Regions from separate parts of the Lacticaseibacillus sp. 30 genome, predicted to be linked through region 3. Evidence: predicted binding sites of a transcription regulator. Region 3 holds the regulator's gene; each other region holds the start of a gene.
What was found. Region 3 encodes HrcA, which represses chaperone genes, less so after heat shock. Its sites were predicted from a motif close to TTAGCACTCNNNNNNNNNGAGTGCTAA; they were not measured.
Positions count from the first base shown of each region.

Region 1: a site for HrcA is predicted at 1,927-1,953, ahead of clpP (ATP-dependent Clp endopeptidase proteolytic subunit ClpP). Genes of this name have one in related genera too.
Region 2: a site for HrcA is predicted at 1,709-1,735, ahead of ACWPAB_RS05125 (Hsp20/alpha crystallin family protein). Genes of this name have one in related genera too.
Region 4: a site for HrcA is predicted at 1,180-1,206, ahead of groES (co-chaperone GroES). Genes of this name have one in related genera too.

Region 1 covers NZ_JBSOQX010000002.1:77,348-80,512, reverse strand. Annotated here, with positions in the region: gene ACWPAB_RS01860 (sugar-binding transcriptional regulator) at 1-511, opposite strand, end outside; tRNA gene ACWPAB_RS01855 (tRNA-Arg) at 1,137-1,208, opposite strand; gene clpP (ATP-dependent Clp endopeptidase proteolytic subunit ClpP) at 1,312-1,902, opposite strand; gene ACWPAB_RS01845 (MarR family winged helix-turn-helix transcriptional regulator) at 2,019-2,474, opposite strand; gene whiA (DNA-binding protein WhiA) at 2,860-3,165, opposite strand, start outside.
Region 2 covers NZ_JBSOQX010000005.1:108,929-112,093, forward strand. Annotated here, with positions in the region: gene ACWPAB_RS05120 (heavy metal translocating P-type ATPase) at 1-833, opposite strand, end outside; gene ACWPAB_RS05125 (Hsp20/alpha crystallin family protein) at 1,200-1,637, opposite strand; gene ACWPAB_RS05130 (iron-sulfur cluster biosynthesis family protein) at 1,797-2,201, opposite strand; gene ACWPAB_RS05135 (S1C family serine protease) at 2,813-3,165, opposite strand, start outside.
Region 3 covers NZ_JBSOQX010000003.1:174,965-178,129, forward strand. Annotated here, with positions in the region: gene ribF (riboflavin biosynthesis protein RibF) at 1-9, shown strand, start outside; gene hemW (radical SAM family heme chaperone HemW) at 11-1,156, shown strand; gene hrcA (heat-inducible transcriptional repressor HrcA) at 1,319-2,365, shown strand; gene grpE (nucleotide exchange factor GrpE) at 2,542-3,132, shown strand; gene dnaK (molecular chaperone DnaK) at 3,162-3,165, shown strand, end outside.
Region 4 covers NZ_JBSOQX010000016.1:904-4,068, forward strand. Annotated here, with positions in the region: gene groL (chaperonin GroEL) at 1-832, opposite strand, end outside; gene groES (co-chaperone GroES) at 869-1,150, opposite strand; gene ACWPAB_RS10635 (CPBP family intramembrane glutamic endopeptidase) at 1,302-1,946, shown strand; gene ACWPAB_RS10640 (LCP family protein) at 2,027-3,085, shown strand; gene ACWPAB_RS10645 (hypothetical protein) at 3,147-3,165, opposite strand, start outside.

The DNA of each region.
Region 1 (3,165 bases), on a different contig from region 3:
ATTCACGTCCTGCAGACAACTGAAATGTCAGCTGCCTTGCAAGATGTGCCATTGTCGTTCCACCCATCACAGCAACCGTCAAGCGACCCGGCGGCAACAGTAATTGTAAGGTCGAATTCAACGTCTTCCCCAGCTCATCAAGCACCCGACCACTTTGATCGGCATCGCCAGATACGACCAAACAATGATCGATTTGAAGCTGGGCAGCAAGTCGTTTTTCATCATCCTTAATTCCTAACAGCTGATTCATAAGATGATCAAGGCCATGAAATGTCTCTAACCCTTTTGCTGTTAGCACCATGCCAGATTTTGAGCTTTCCAACAAACCTTGACTACGCAGAAAATCCGTTTCTGTGCGCAAAGCACGTTCTGAGATCTTCATCTGTTCGGCCAACGTTCGCCGGCCAACTGGTGCCATCCAGTTAATAAATTGAAGGACCTGATAGCGTTTAGTGACAACGCCCATCAGATCAGGCGCGATCGCTTTGAGCCACGCAAGTTCAGTATGCATAAGGCACGTCCTTCTTTAATGGGTCATTTCACGTCCCTCCGAGTCGTTCGCCGACCCAGCAAGCTGAAAAAAATTAGGAACCCAACAAATGCTGTTTTCCTTTACCAACAAGACCAATTGTAGCAGGGGTTCCGCTTTATCGCAAGTCTGCGGCCTTAATCGTCCAAAAACAATCACATATTCGGTAAACTTAGAACATCTATTTTTTTGGTGTGAAGATTATTCGGATTTTACTAAAACATCATCCCGTCTGGCGGGTTTTTTTGAAAGCGGGTTTCGGGTTGTTTCTAATGGAATTTTCATGCTGGGAAAAGTGATTCAGTTTGTGTCTTAGTTCAGTAGTGACAAGGGTTGGTTTTATTCCCGTTCGTTATATAATGAGCAGTTTCCAAGTCATAATGTTAGCGTTTGCAAAAATAGCCGCCGAATCTCTCATCAAGCACCCGAGCAATGAACGGTGAAGATCGTCGCTGCAATTCGGATCTCAGGCTATCACTTATCGGCGTTTTAGCATGATGCATGTCACGCCTCTATCCTGTTTTGAATGTTTTTAATTTTAAACAAAACAAAAACCCCGATTACTCGGGGTTATGCTGTCCTACCTTTTCCCATTTAACCGGGTTTCTGCGCAGCCCGGGAGTCGAACCCGGATTTCGAGAACCGGAATCTCACGTGCGATCCATTACACTAACCGCGCAAGTACCTAATTATATTACTCAATATGCCCTCGCTTTGCAAGTCTTTTCGGGGAAACAAAAACGCGTTGCCACGATATGGCAACGCGCTTTTCTTTTTACAGCTTATTTTTGCGTATTTTTGTTGACCAAGATATCATCGATTAAGCCGTAATCCTTGGCTTCCTGAGCGCTCATATAATGATCACGCTCGGTGTCCTTCTTGATTTGCTCAATCGTTTGACCAGTTGCGTCAGCCAAAATTTGGTTCATCTTGCGACGTGTCTTCAAGATTTCTTCAGCAGCGATTTCAATTTCGGTCTGCTGACCTTGGGCACCGCCTGAAGGTTGATGGATCAGGATGGTTGAGTTCGGCAATGCGAACCGCTTCCCTTTCGTCCCACCAGCCAGCAAAACGGACGCCATTGAGGCAGCCATCCCGATGGCGATCGTCTGCACATCTGACTTGATGAAGTTCATCGTATCCAGCATCGCCAAGCCACTGGTGATAACACCACCGGGACTGTTGATGTAGAGATAGATATCCTTTTCAGAGTCTTGCGCGTCCAAGAAAAGCAGTTGCGCGATGACAGAATTGGCCATTTGATCATTGACTTCACCGGATAACATAATGATTCGGTCTTTTAATAGACGTGAGTAAATGTCGTAAGCACGTTCGCCACGACTAGTTTGTTCAACGACGGTAGGTACTAGCATGTCCTAACCTCCTGATAATCGTTATTAGCACTCTTAAAAGTACAGTGCTAAGTATACAACTAAAGTCAAATAAGGTCAAAGATTTAGGTAAAAATCTTTGACCTTATTTTTGGGCGTTACGCTTCTGGAAAAGCGCCGTCGGGAATGGCACTTAAATGCTCATCAACCCGACTGACTTCTGACTTGATATGATCATACTCAGGCTTAGGAAGATTCATCAACTCCATGCAAGATCCAACGTGTTCAAAAATCTGATCACGGGCATCCAGCGCCTTTTGGGTTAAACTGACATCCACTCGCCGTTCATCTTCAGTGGAACGCTTGCGACTGATCCAGCCATCTTTTTCAAGCCGTTTCATTAACGGCGTCAAGGTACCGCTATCCAGTTCAAGTGTTTGTCCGACTTGCTTAACCGACATTGTGCCATGTTCATATAGCGACAATAACGTGATGTACTGCGGATAGGTTAACTTGAACGGAGCTAGCGCTTGTGAATAGAAATGATTGTATTGTTTTTGTGCTTTGTAAATCGCAAAACAAAGCTGTTCGTTCAAAGTAATCGGTTTAACCATGCTGCTTCCTCCTAAAACTTACCTTTAAACGCGCGAACAGCTCGCAAAAGCCGTCCACACTGTGAAAAATGCGTTCATCTATCAATTATTAGCCACCATCAACACCGACGGGGCTCACGTCATTGCTTCAAGACGGTCATCTCAAAAAAGCGATGGCGCTTCTCTCTGGTTGCCAAGATCATCACGGCTCCTTCAAACAAGTCGTCGCCAAAGGGATACATCCAAGCTAAAAGACATCGACATGCGTCCAAAACAGTCAATCTTCAGCAAAAAAATAACTTGATGTCGGTTACATTGTACACGATTAGCTTGAGGAAACAAAGGGATTGATTTGTTGATTGTCAACACCCGATTATGATGAACGCAACCCACTTCGCATTAGTGCTCAAGCGTCTTCTGGTTGTTGATACCCTTCAGCAATCTGATTCAATTTCCGCAACCGGTGATTGACCCCAGACTTTGAAATTTGGCCGCTCGGCATCATCGCTCCAAGCTCTTGAAGCGAGACGTCAGGATGTGCTAAACGTAAAACTGCAATTTCCCGCAATTTGGCCGGTAAGTTATCTAGCCCAACATGGTTCTTTAAATAGTTAATATTCTCAATCTGCTTCTGTGCAGCGTCAATCGTTTTATTCATATTCGCATTTTCACAGTTAACTAATCGATTCACTGAATTCCGCATATCCCGCAT
Region 2 (3,165 bases), on a different contig from region 3:
CGACTCATGCCGGAGACCATCGCAATTGGCGCGGCCAGAATCAGCGGACAAGGCGAGGCCACAACCAATACCTGTGCAAAGCGAACTGGGTCGCCAGAGAAGAACCAGCCAAGACCCGCAATCACATAAGCAATCAACGTAAACGGTACCGCATAACGATCAGCCATCCGAACAAAATGTGCTGGCCGCGCTTCGGATTCCTTAACCAGTTTAATAATCCCTTGATACTGACTATCTTCAGCCCGTTGCGTGACCTTGACAGTTAGGGCAGCGTCACCATTGACGGTCCCAGACATAATGTCACTACCTGCGTTTTTGGCAACCGGTTTTGATTCACCCGTCAAACTGGCTTCATCCACCAAACTCTCACCTGCCAAAACCGTACCATCAACTGGCACGACTTCCTGCGGCTTAACCAAAATCGTTTCGCCAACTTGGACGGCCTCAACTTCAACATCTTCAACGTGTCCATCAACCATACGATGCGCGGTTGTCGGTGCATTTTCGAGTAATTGCTTTAATTCACTGCTTGCTTTTGTTGCTGCGTAGCTTTCAAGCGCATCGCCACCAGTCAGCATCAATAACACGATCATCGCAGCCCAATACTGGCCAACCGCCAAGGTGGCAACAACCGCCGTAATGGCAAGCAAGTCAACGCCGAAGTTACCAGAACGAATTGTCTTCACCATGCCCCAGAACATAATTAAAGCAATGATTGACCCCATCACCGTGATCAGCCCTTGCGCGATCAATGGTTGCTTTAAACCGAAAGCAAAGACTAGCGCAATGGCACTTACAGCAAGCACCATCATTAATTGCCAGTTCTTTTTCATCACTGCCACTCCCTTTTTCTAAGTACCCCAATTATAACCATTACAATCTGAAAGCACAACCTTTTTTAGAACGAATATAATCTGTCCCACTTAGATGCTCGACATTCATGGTTTCTATTAATTGAGCCATGGCTAAACTCTTCTACCGAAAATTAACTCAAGTGTCCATCATCCCCAACCAGTACGCTTAAACCGGCAATGATTGACCCCGTTAATTTTATAGCTTCCCTAATATTCACTTCATATTATACGCTTCTCATATGATAAGGCTCACATAACTTGCTTTTTTAACAAAATAAAAGACCGCACCATTAAAATCGGTACGGTCTCTCGTATATAAATGAAGCTAGGCAAATAATTCGTAGATCAATCAATGTTGATCTGATGATTGCCCTTTTGGTCGCTTGTCATTTTTGGCAGATCGATCGTCAGGACACCATCATTGACCTTGGCGCTGATCTGACCTTCATTGACATTTGGCAGCCGATAACTACGACTCATGCGGCCATAGCTACGTTCTGACATTAACATGTTACCGTCGTTGTCAGCATGATCAGCCTGCTCCTCATGTTTAACGGCAATGCTGAGCACATCACGATCGTAACTCAGACTGATATTTTGCTTCTCAATGCCAGGCACATCAACTTTCACAACATACGCCTGATCGTTTTCCTGAATATCAGTCTTTAGAACCCGACTGCGATCAACATTTGCTGGTGTCAAGCTGTCAAAAAGATGACGACCCAAATCGTTAAAGAAAGGATCGCTCAGCCAATCATTACGACGCATCAAATCATTAGCCATATTCGAATACTTCCTTTCATATCGAAGGCATTTCATGTCTTCCCTACAACACCTTTAGTATACCACAAAAATTAGCACTCGCAAACGTCGAGTGCTAACTTTGTGGTCCTATTCAATGACTGGTTGATGCAAAAAGTGACTTAATAGCCCAGAGCTACCTTAGCAAATTTTGCCGCCCAGTTTTGTCATGTCATCCCGACGTTGTGCATCATTTTGTGGTAAGGCGGCGTCCTTATTCAAGGTCACAGCCCCATCAAGAATGCCGCTGTCATCACGCAGAGCCAACGATGCGTTTTTGAAATCAAGTGTCAGACCACTGCCGAAATAATCCGTTTCTGGGTCACCCGTTGTCAGTTTGAAACCAGCTTCGTTGTCCAGTGGCAGCGCATAATCTTGATCATCCTCATCGGCAACCACTAACTGATATTTATTTCCAATGGCACAAGAACCGCCAAGTTTGGAATATTTGCTTGAGCCGTCATCCAGTGCCAAGAATAACCGTTGATCCTGATTGACATGATCCTTCAAGTAAGTGACTGCTGCTGGTTTGATTGAGATTTGCATCCGAACCATCCTCTCTATTGAGTTGTGCACAACCTTTTACCTTCTTTATCGTACTCACATTTCCAAATGAAGTCAAATTCGGAGTTTTTCGCAACGACCAACAGGTTATCCACACGTCTTATCCACATGTTCATAACTTCATACGCCAAATATAGTATTAAGTATTCGAATTGACACCAAATAGGCGATTTAAAAAATTCAAGCAAAAAATTTTTAAAAAGAAGTCATCCACAGTTTTTGATCGTTCGATTTCACAAACTTCAGCTCACGCATCCCGTTCCAGCCGCTGGGAACAAACGTTTTGTCACAAGTTAAAAAAGTTTATCCACAGGTTATCCCCAAGTCAGTGAATAACTTAGTCACACCCCAGAATCTTAGTTATGAACAGTATCCACAGAGTTATCCACAGGTAAAGCATCAATTTTAGGTAAAAGTTACCCACTCTTGACAAATCTTTTTCTTGAACTTTTCCACAGGTTGGCCCCTTGAATTTTCGGATAAAAGCTCAAAACTGCAGAGAAACCGCTTGCCACTAACTTCGCAAGTGCATCAAAAAATCCTCGATCCAGAAACGAACATTTTCTGACTCGAGGATTATCGATTTGTGTGATTTAGTTCTTAAGGTCGCTTGTCGTTTGCGACAGCTTCACAGAGACTGTCTGCTGTTCTCCGGCACGATACAAAGTTAATTTAATCGTGTCGCCAACCTTGTGTTTGTATAGCTGTGTATGCAAGGCTGCTGTGTTTGAGGTACTTACCCCATCAAGGGCCGTGATCACATCATACTGCTTCAAACCAGCAGATTTAGCACTGCTGCCGCTGGTAAAGCCAGCAACCACAACACCATCCGTCACACTAGCAGGCAACTTCAGAACCGATTTCTGCTGTGTTGCAGAAACAGTGGATAAGTCACGAACTTCGATGCCAAGCGCTGGTCGAACCACTTTCCCGTTAGCAACGAGTT
Region 3 (3,165 bases):
AAGGGTTAATATGGCAGGTGCTTATCTTCATATACCATTTTGTGAACATATTTGTTACTACTGCGATTTCAACAAAGTTTTCATCGAAGGCCAGCCAGTTGATGATTATGTGGCCATGCTGCTAAAAGAAATGCGGATGGTGATGGCCGAACATCCTGAAGAAAAAATTCAGACGGTTTATGTCGGTGGTGGCACGCCCAGCACGCTGACACCGACACAATTGGCTACATTGTGTCAGGGTATTCACGATATCCTACATTTTGATCAAGGGGAGTTTACTTTTGAAGCCAACCCCAATGACTTGCTCACGACCGAAAAGTTGCAAGTGCTACATGATTATGATGTCAACCGTTTGTCGATTGGCGTGCAATCGTTTAATGATGATGTATTACGCCGAATTGGCCGGATACATCGAGCAAAAGATGTTTACACTGCCATTGCTAACGCCCGTCAAGTCGGGTTTGATAATATTTCGATTGATTTGATTTTTCGACTACCTGATCAAAGCCGCGATGACTTTCTGACCAGTTTGCAAAAGGCGTTGGCACTGGATCTGCCGCATTACTCAACGTATTCCCTAATTTTGGAACGTAAAACGATCTTCTATAATCTGATGCGACAGGGCAAGTTGCGCTTGCCGACCCAAGACGTCGAGGCCGATATGTATCAAGATGCGATCGATCTCATGGAAGCACATGGCCGACATCAATATGAAATTAGTAATTTTGCAAAAGACGGGTACCAGTGTGAGCATAACTTGCTTTATTGGCGTAATGACAAGTACTTTGGCTTCGGTGCTGGTGCGTTTGGGTATCTTGGTCGTGATCGCTACCACAACTATGGTCCTATTAAGCAGTATTTAACACCATTACATGCTGACCACTTGCCGGTCCTTGAACATCATTTGGTGCCACAGTCAGAACAGATCGAAGAAGAAATGTTTCTAGGCTTGCGGACGATGCAGGGGGTCAGTGAAGCGCGGTTTTATGATCGCTACCACATGACAGTTGACGCCATTTATGGTGAAACTGTGCCGGAACTGGTCAGTCAAGGTTTGGTTGTGCGCCAAGATGGCTACATTCGCCTGACCAACAAAGGCAAGTTCCTTGGCAACGAAGTTTTTCAACGTTTCTTGATTGATGAGCCGCTTGTTTAAGTGCTAAAAGAAACGGCTGTGTTGTTAAAATGCACTTGCCATAATTTTCACTAGAAACGTTCACAATCTAGCAATCGTACCTTGACTTTGCTAACCTCGCTTGGTATATTATTCATTGTATTAGCACTCATATAAAACGAGTGCTAAAGGTGAGGTGAGAAAATGTTGACGAAACGGCAATTGCTCGTCTTAAAAGAGATCATCCGGTTGTTTACTGAAAGTGGCCAGCCGGTGGGCTCAAAGACGTTAATGCAAGAGCTGCCGGTTCACGTCAGTTCTGCGACGATCCGCAACGACATGGCAGCGCTGGAAGATGCCGGTCTGATCACCAAGACCCATAGCAGTTCAGGTCGAGTTCCTTCGACACAAGGCTATCGCTACTATCTTGATCATCTTGTTGAACCCGTGCGCGTCTCTCGCCATGATTTGGCAACGATCAAGCAGGAGCTTGGCCAGCGTTACAGCAAAATGGACGAAATTGTGGCACAAAGCGCGCAGATTCTATCAAATCTGACGAGCTACACCGCCATTAGTCTCGGTCCGGAAGTCAACAATATTAAGCTCACTGGGTTCCGACTCGTACCACTAGGTAACCATCAAGTCATGGCCATTTTGGTCACGAATAATGGTAATGTCGAAAATCAGGTGTTCACCGTCCCGCCGTCCATTTCTTCCGATGAACTTGAAAAAGCCATCAGAATTGTGAATGATCAGCTGGTCGGGTTGCCATTGGTTCAGGTAGCACAGCGGCTGAGGACGGATGTCCCGTCCATGCTAATGCAGTATTTGACCAGCCCAGACGGCTTCCTTGATATTTTTGGCAATGTCTTAAAGTCAGCTGCCTCTGAACGTTTTTATGTTGGTGGGCGGTTGAACTTGATGGATTACCTTGGCGATTCGGATATTCACGAGCTGAAAAAGATCATGTCGTTGATCGATGCGGATCACGGCGATCTGACTGAGTTGCTGGGCGGCCCGATCCGCCAAACACCGGTTCAAGTGCGACTGGGTCCAGAGTTAAAACCTATTGATCTAGCGAACCTCAGCTTGATCACTGCTAGTTATGATGTTGGTGGTCACGGTACCGGTATGATCGCCCTCTTGGGACCGACGCAAATGCCGTACTCCAAGATGATCGGCTTGCTCGACGTTTTTCGCGAAGAGCTAGCTAAACGGTTGACAGACTACTATGCCAACTTTGATCAATAATCATGTTAGCAAATAGCATCAGTTGGTGTTTTTAAGCCAACTGATGCGTTTAAAGAATAGCGTGAACTGACACGTTCAGAAATCGGCGCACAAATGCAATGGTCTTTTTTGGGCATTGTGCATGTGTTTCTTATGGACAGGCTTTTACGTCAGGAAACGCGTTAAAGGAGGATACCATGGCAGAACAAAAAGCAAAGCATGCAGCAAACGCCGCAAAGAAAGCTGAAAAGTCTGCTGATACGAAAGAGACTTCGTTAAAAGAAGATATTTTACAAGAAAGTATCGCGGATCTTAACGAACAACTTTCGAACAGTAAACATGACGGCGAGCAGTTGAAGCAAGAACGCGACGACTTTGAAGATAAATACCTGCGTGCCGCTGCAGAAATTCAAAATATGAATGCTCGCTTCGAGAAAGAGCAGCAAAAGCTGTTGAAATATGATGGGCAAAAGTTGGCTAAAGCCATTTTGCCAGTTGTTGATAATCTCGAACGGGCGCTTGCAACCGAGGCCAAAGATGACAGTGCAGTTTCCCTGAAGAAGGGTGTTCAAATGGTTTACGATCATCTGGAACGCGCTTTGAAGGAAAACGGTATCACTGCCATTGATGGTGCCGGGGACAAGTTCGATCCCAATACCCAGCAAGCCGTTCAAACGGTCGCGGCGGATGATCAACATCCAGCTGACACAGTCGCGCAGGTATTGCAAAAGGGGTATTACCTCAAGGATCGCGTGTTGCGTCCTGCTATGGTTGTCGTTGCAAAATAATTAATCTGAAAATAAAGAAGGTATAAACTATGA
Region 4 (3,165 bases), on a different contig from region 3:
CAGGGGCCTTAACCGCAACAACATTGAAGGTACCACGAATCTTGTTCAGAACTAAGGTTGGCAATGCTTCACCAGCAACGTCATCAGCAATGATCAACAGTGCCTTACCTTGTTGAACGATTTCTTGTAACAGCGGCAAAATGTCCTGAATATTGGAAATCTTTTTGTCGGTGATCAAGATATAAGGATCGTCAAGGTCAGCTTCCATCTTATCATTATCGGTGACCATGTATTGGCTCAGATAGCCGCGATCAAACTGCATCCCTTCAACAACAGAGAGTTCAGTGTCAATCCCTTTGCTTTCTTCAATGGTAATCACACCATCGTGGCCAACTTTTTCCATGGCGTCAGCAATCAGACTACCAACTTCTGTATTTGAGGAAGAAACGGACGCAACCTGCGCGATTTCTTTCTTACCATTAACTTTGTGGCTAATCTTGTGCAATTCGTCAACGGCAGCCTTAGTTGCTTTTTCAATCCCTGTGCGAATGCCAACAGGATTAGCACCGGCTGTAACGTTCTTCATGCCTTCGCGGATAATACTTTGTGCCAAAACCGTTGCGGTTGTGGTACCATCACCAGCAATGTCATTTGTCTTGGAAGCAACTTCGGCAACCAACTTGGCGCCCATGTTTTCGTAGTGATCTTCCAAGTCAATGGACTTCGCAATTGTGACACCGTCATTGGTAATTTCCGGTGAGCCATAGCTCTTGTCCAAAACAACGTTGCGGCCTTTTGGTCCTAAGGTTGTCTTAACTGTGTTTGCCAACTGATCAACGCCGCGCAGCATTGCAGCACGTGCGTCTTCAGAGAATTTAATTTCTTTTGCCATTGTTTTTATTCACCTCAAAATTGATCGATTATTTAGTTACGCAATTGCCATGATGTCTTTTTCATGCAATACAAGGTAGTCTTGACCTTCATACTTCACTTCAGAGCCGGCGTATTTGTCGTATAATACAGTATCGCCAACTTTGACGGCCATTGGCAAACGCTTGCCTTCTGGTGTCAAAGCGCCTTCACCTACTGCAACAACTTTGCCGGTTTGCGGCTTTTGTTTTGCGTTGTTGGCTAAAACGATGCCGCCAACTGTCTGCTCCTCTTCTTCAACGACCTCGACAATCACGCGATCTCCTAATGGTTTTAACAAGGCAATCCCTCCACATTACATTTTTTGATTTAGCACTCGTTATGTCTAAGTGCTAACTACAGAAGTAACTATAACGAGTTTTGCGGTTGAATGCAACCCCAAACCGTGGAATGTTATACTTATTCCAGACATTTTTTTAAAGGAGCTCTTTATGTCACTACAAAAACATGGACTTTCCATTATTGGTGCCTATTTAGTGGCGCTGATTGGTAACTTGCTGATTTTCCAAATCTTACCCGTTGGCCGAATCAGCTTAGGTCTTGCTACTGTGATCAGTGTGCTGGCGATGATTGCCGCTGGTTTCAGTGAGCGACAGTTAGTCATTGCCAACGCCATCGAAGAACCTGGGGTTGCCGCCCCACAACAACGGGTTTTCTGGGGACTAATCGGTATCGTTGGCGTTTTGGTCGCTCAGCTTGTGGGTTCATGGCTAGAAACATTTTTATTCAAAATACCGCAAACTAGCAGCCTAATTCATCAGCAGCTGTCCAGTATGGCAACTAATCCGTGGTATTTCCTAGTGATCGGATTGGCTATTCCTGTGTTGGAAGAGCTAACCTATCGCAAAGTTCTATTCGGTAATCTTGTGAATGTCACCGGTATCTTTGGCGGTGCCTTGATCACTAGTCTCCTGTTTGCTTTAACGCAACCGGGCGGACACTGGTTAAGCGCCACATTGGTTGGACTTGTTCTTGCATATGATTATCGACACACTGGCGCAGTCAGCACGGCTATTATCGCCCGCCTTGGATCTTTGTGGGTGGTTTGGCTTTACTATCTCGCCCACACCCTATAATCGTAATCGAATATTAACCTTGACCCCTGCTTTCATCCCTTATAATAGAAATAATGATTTTGTGAAGGAGCAGTTCAAACATGGAGACCCGTTCTAATCGCCGCCAACAACAACAGAAGCCGAGGCGTTTTCGCTGGGGCAAATTGATCAGCCTAATCGTTGTGGTTGGTCTGTTCACAACAGGTGCGTATGCCTTGCGGTTATACAGTCAGGCAAAATATGCCATCAATAATACATATCATGCGACCAAACATGTCAGTACCGACATTGCTAACAAGAAGCCGTTCGCCGTTTTGCTACTAGGCGTCGATACTGGTGCTGATGGTCGGATTGAAAAAGGCAACTCTGATACCATGATTGTTGCTGTCGTTAATCCTAAAACCAAGAAAACAACCATGGTCAGTATCCCGCGTGACACCGCTGCAGAGTTAATTGGCACAAAGGAATTCAACATGCAGAAGATCAATGCCGCGTACAACGTTGGCGGTTCGGACATGGCGATCAACACTGTTTCCAAGCTGGTCAATGTCCCGATTTCTTACTACCTAACAATCAACATGGGGGCGCTTGAAAAAGTCGTCAATGCTGTCGGCGGTATTGATGTCGTCGTACCGTTTTCCTTTCAGGATCCATACACTGGCAACCAGAAGTTCACGAAAGGCCCCATGCATCTCAATGGCAATATGGCGTTGGCATATTCACGGATGCGTCACTCTGACCCAGAGGGCGATTATGGCCGACAGAAGCGGCAGCAACAAGTCATCAAGGCCATTCTCAAAAAAGCAATTTCTGTTGGATCACTTGGCAATTTTACCAAGCTCATGGACACTATCTCAAAAAATATTGCCACGAATATGAGTTTTGATGATATGCAAAGTATTTTCTTGAATTACCGTGACGCCGCAAAAACAGTTTCGACTGATCATTTGCAAGGTGTCAACGCATGGGTCGGCGATGGTGCTTACCAGATTGCTTCCGACGCTGAGATGCAACGAATCTCCAACAAACTTCGGACAGCTCTGGGGCTGCAAACCGAAACCATCAGCAATGAAGAGACAAAACAAAATGCGAAGAACACGCAGTTTGACTTTAAGGCAACCACGGACCAAAACTACATTATCTTTACCCCGTATGATTGATCATTCAAAAACACCCGCAGATTTCACTGTCTGCGGGTGTTTTTGCGCTTAAATTCAAGCTTCAAGCAAGTTTCTTCTGG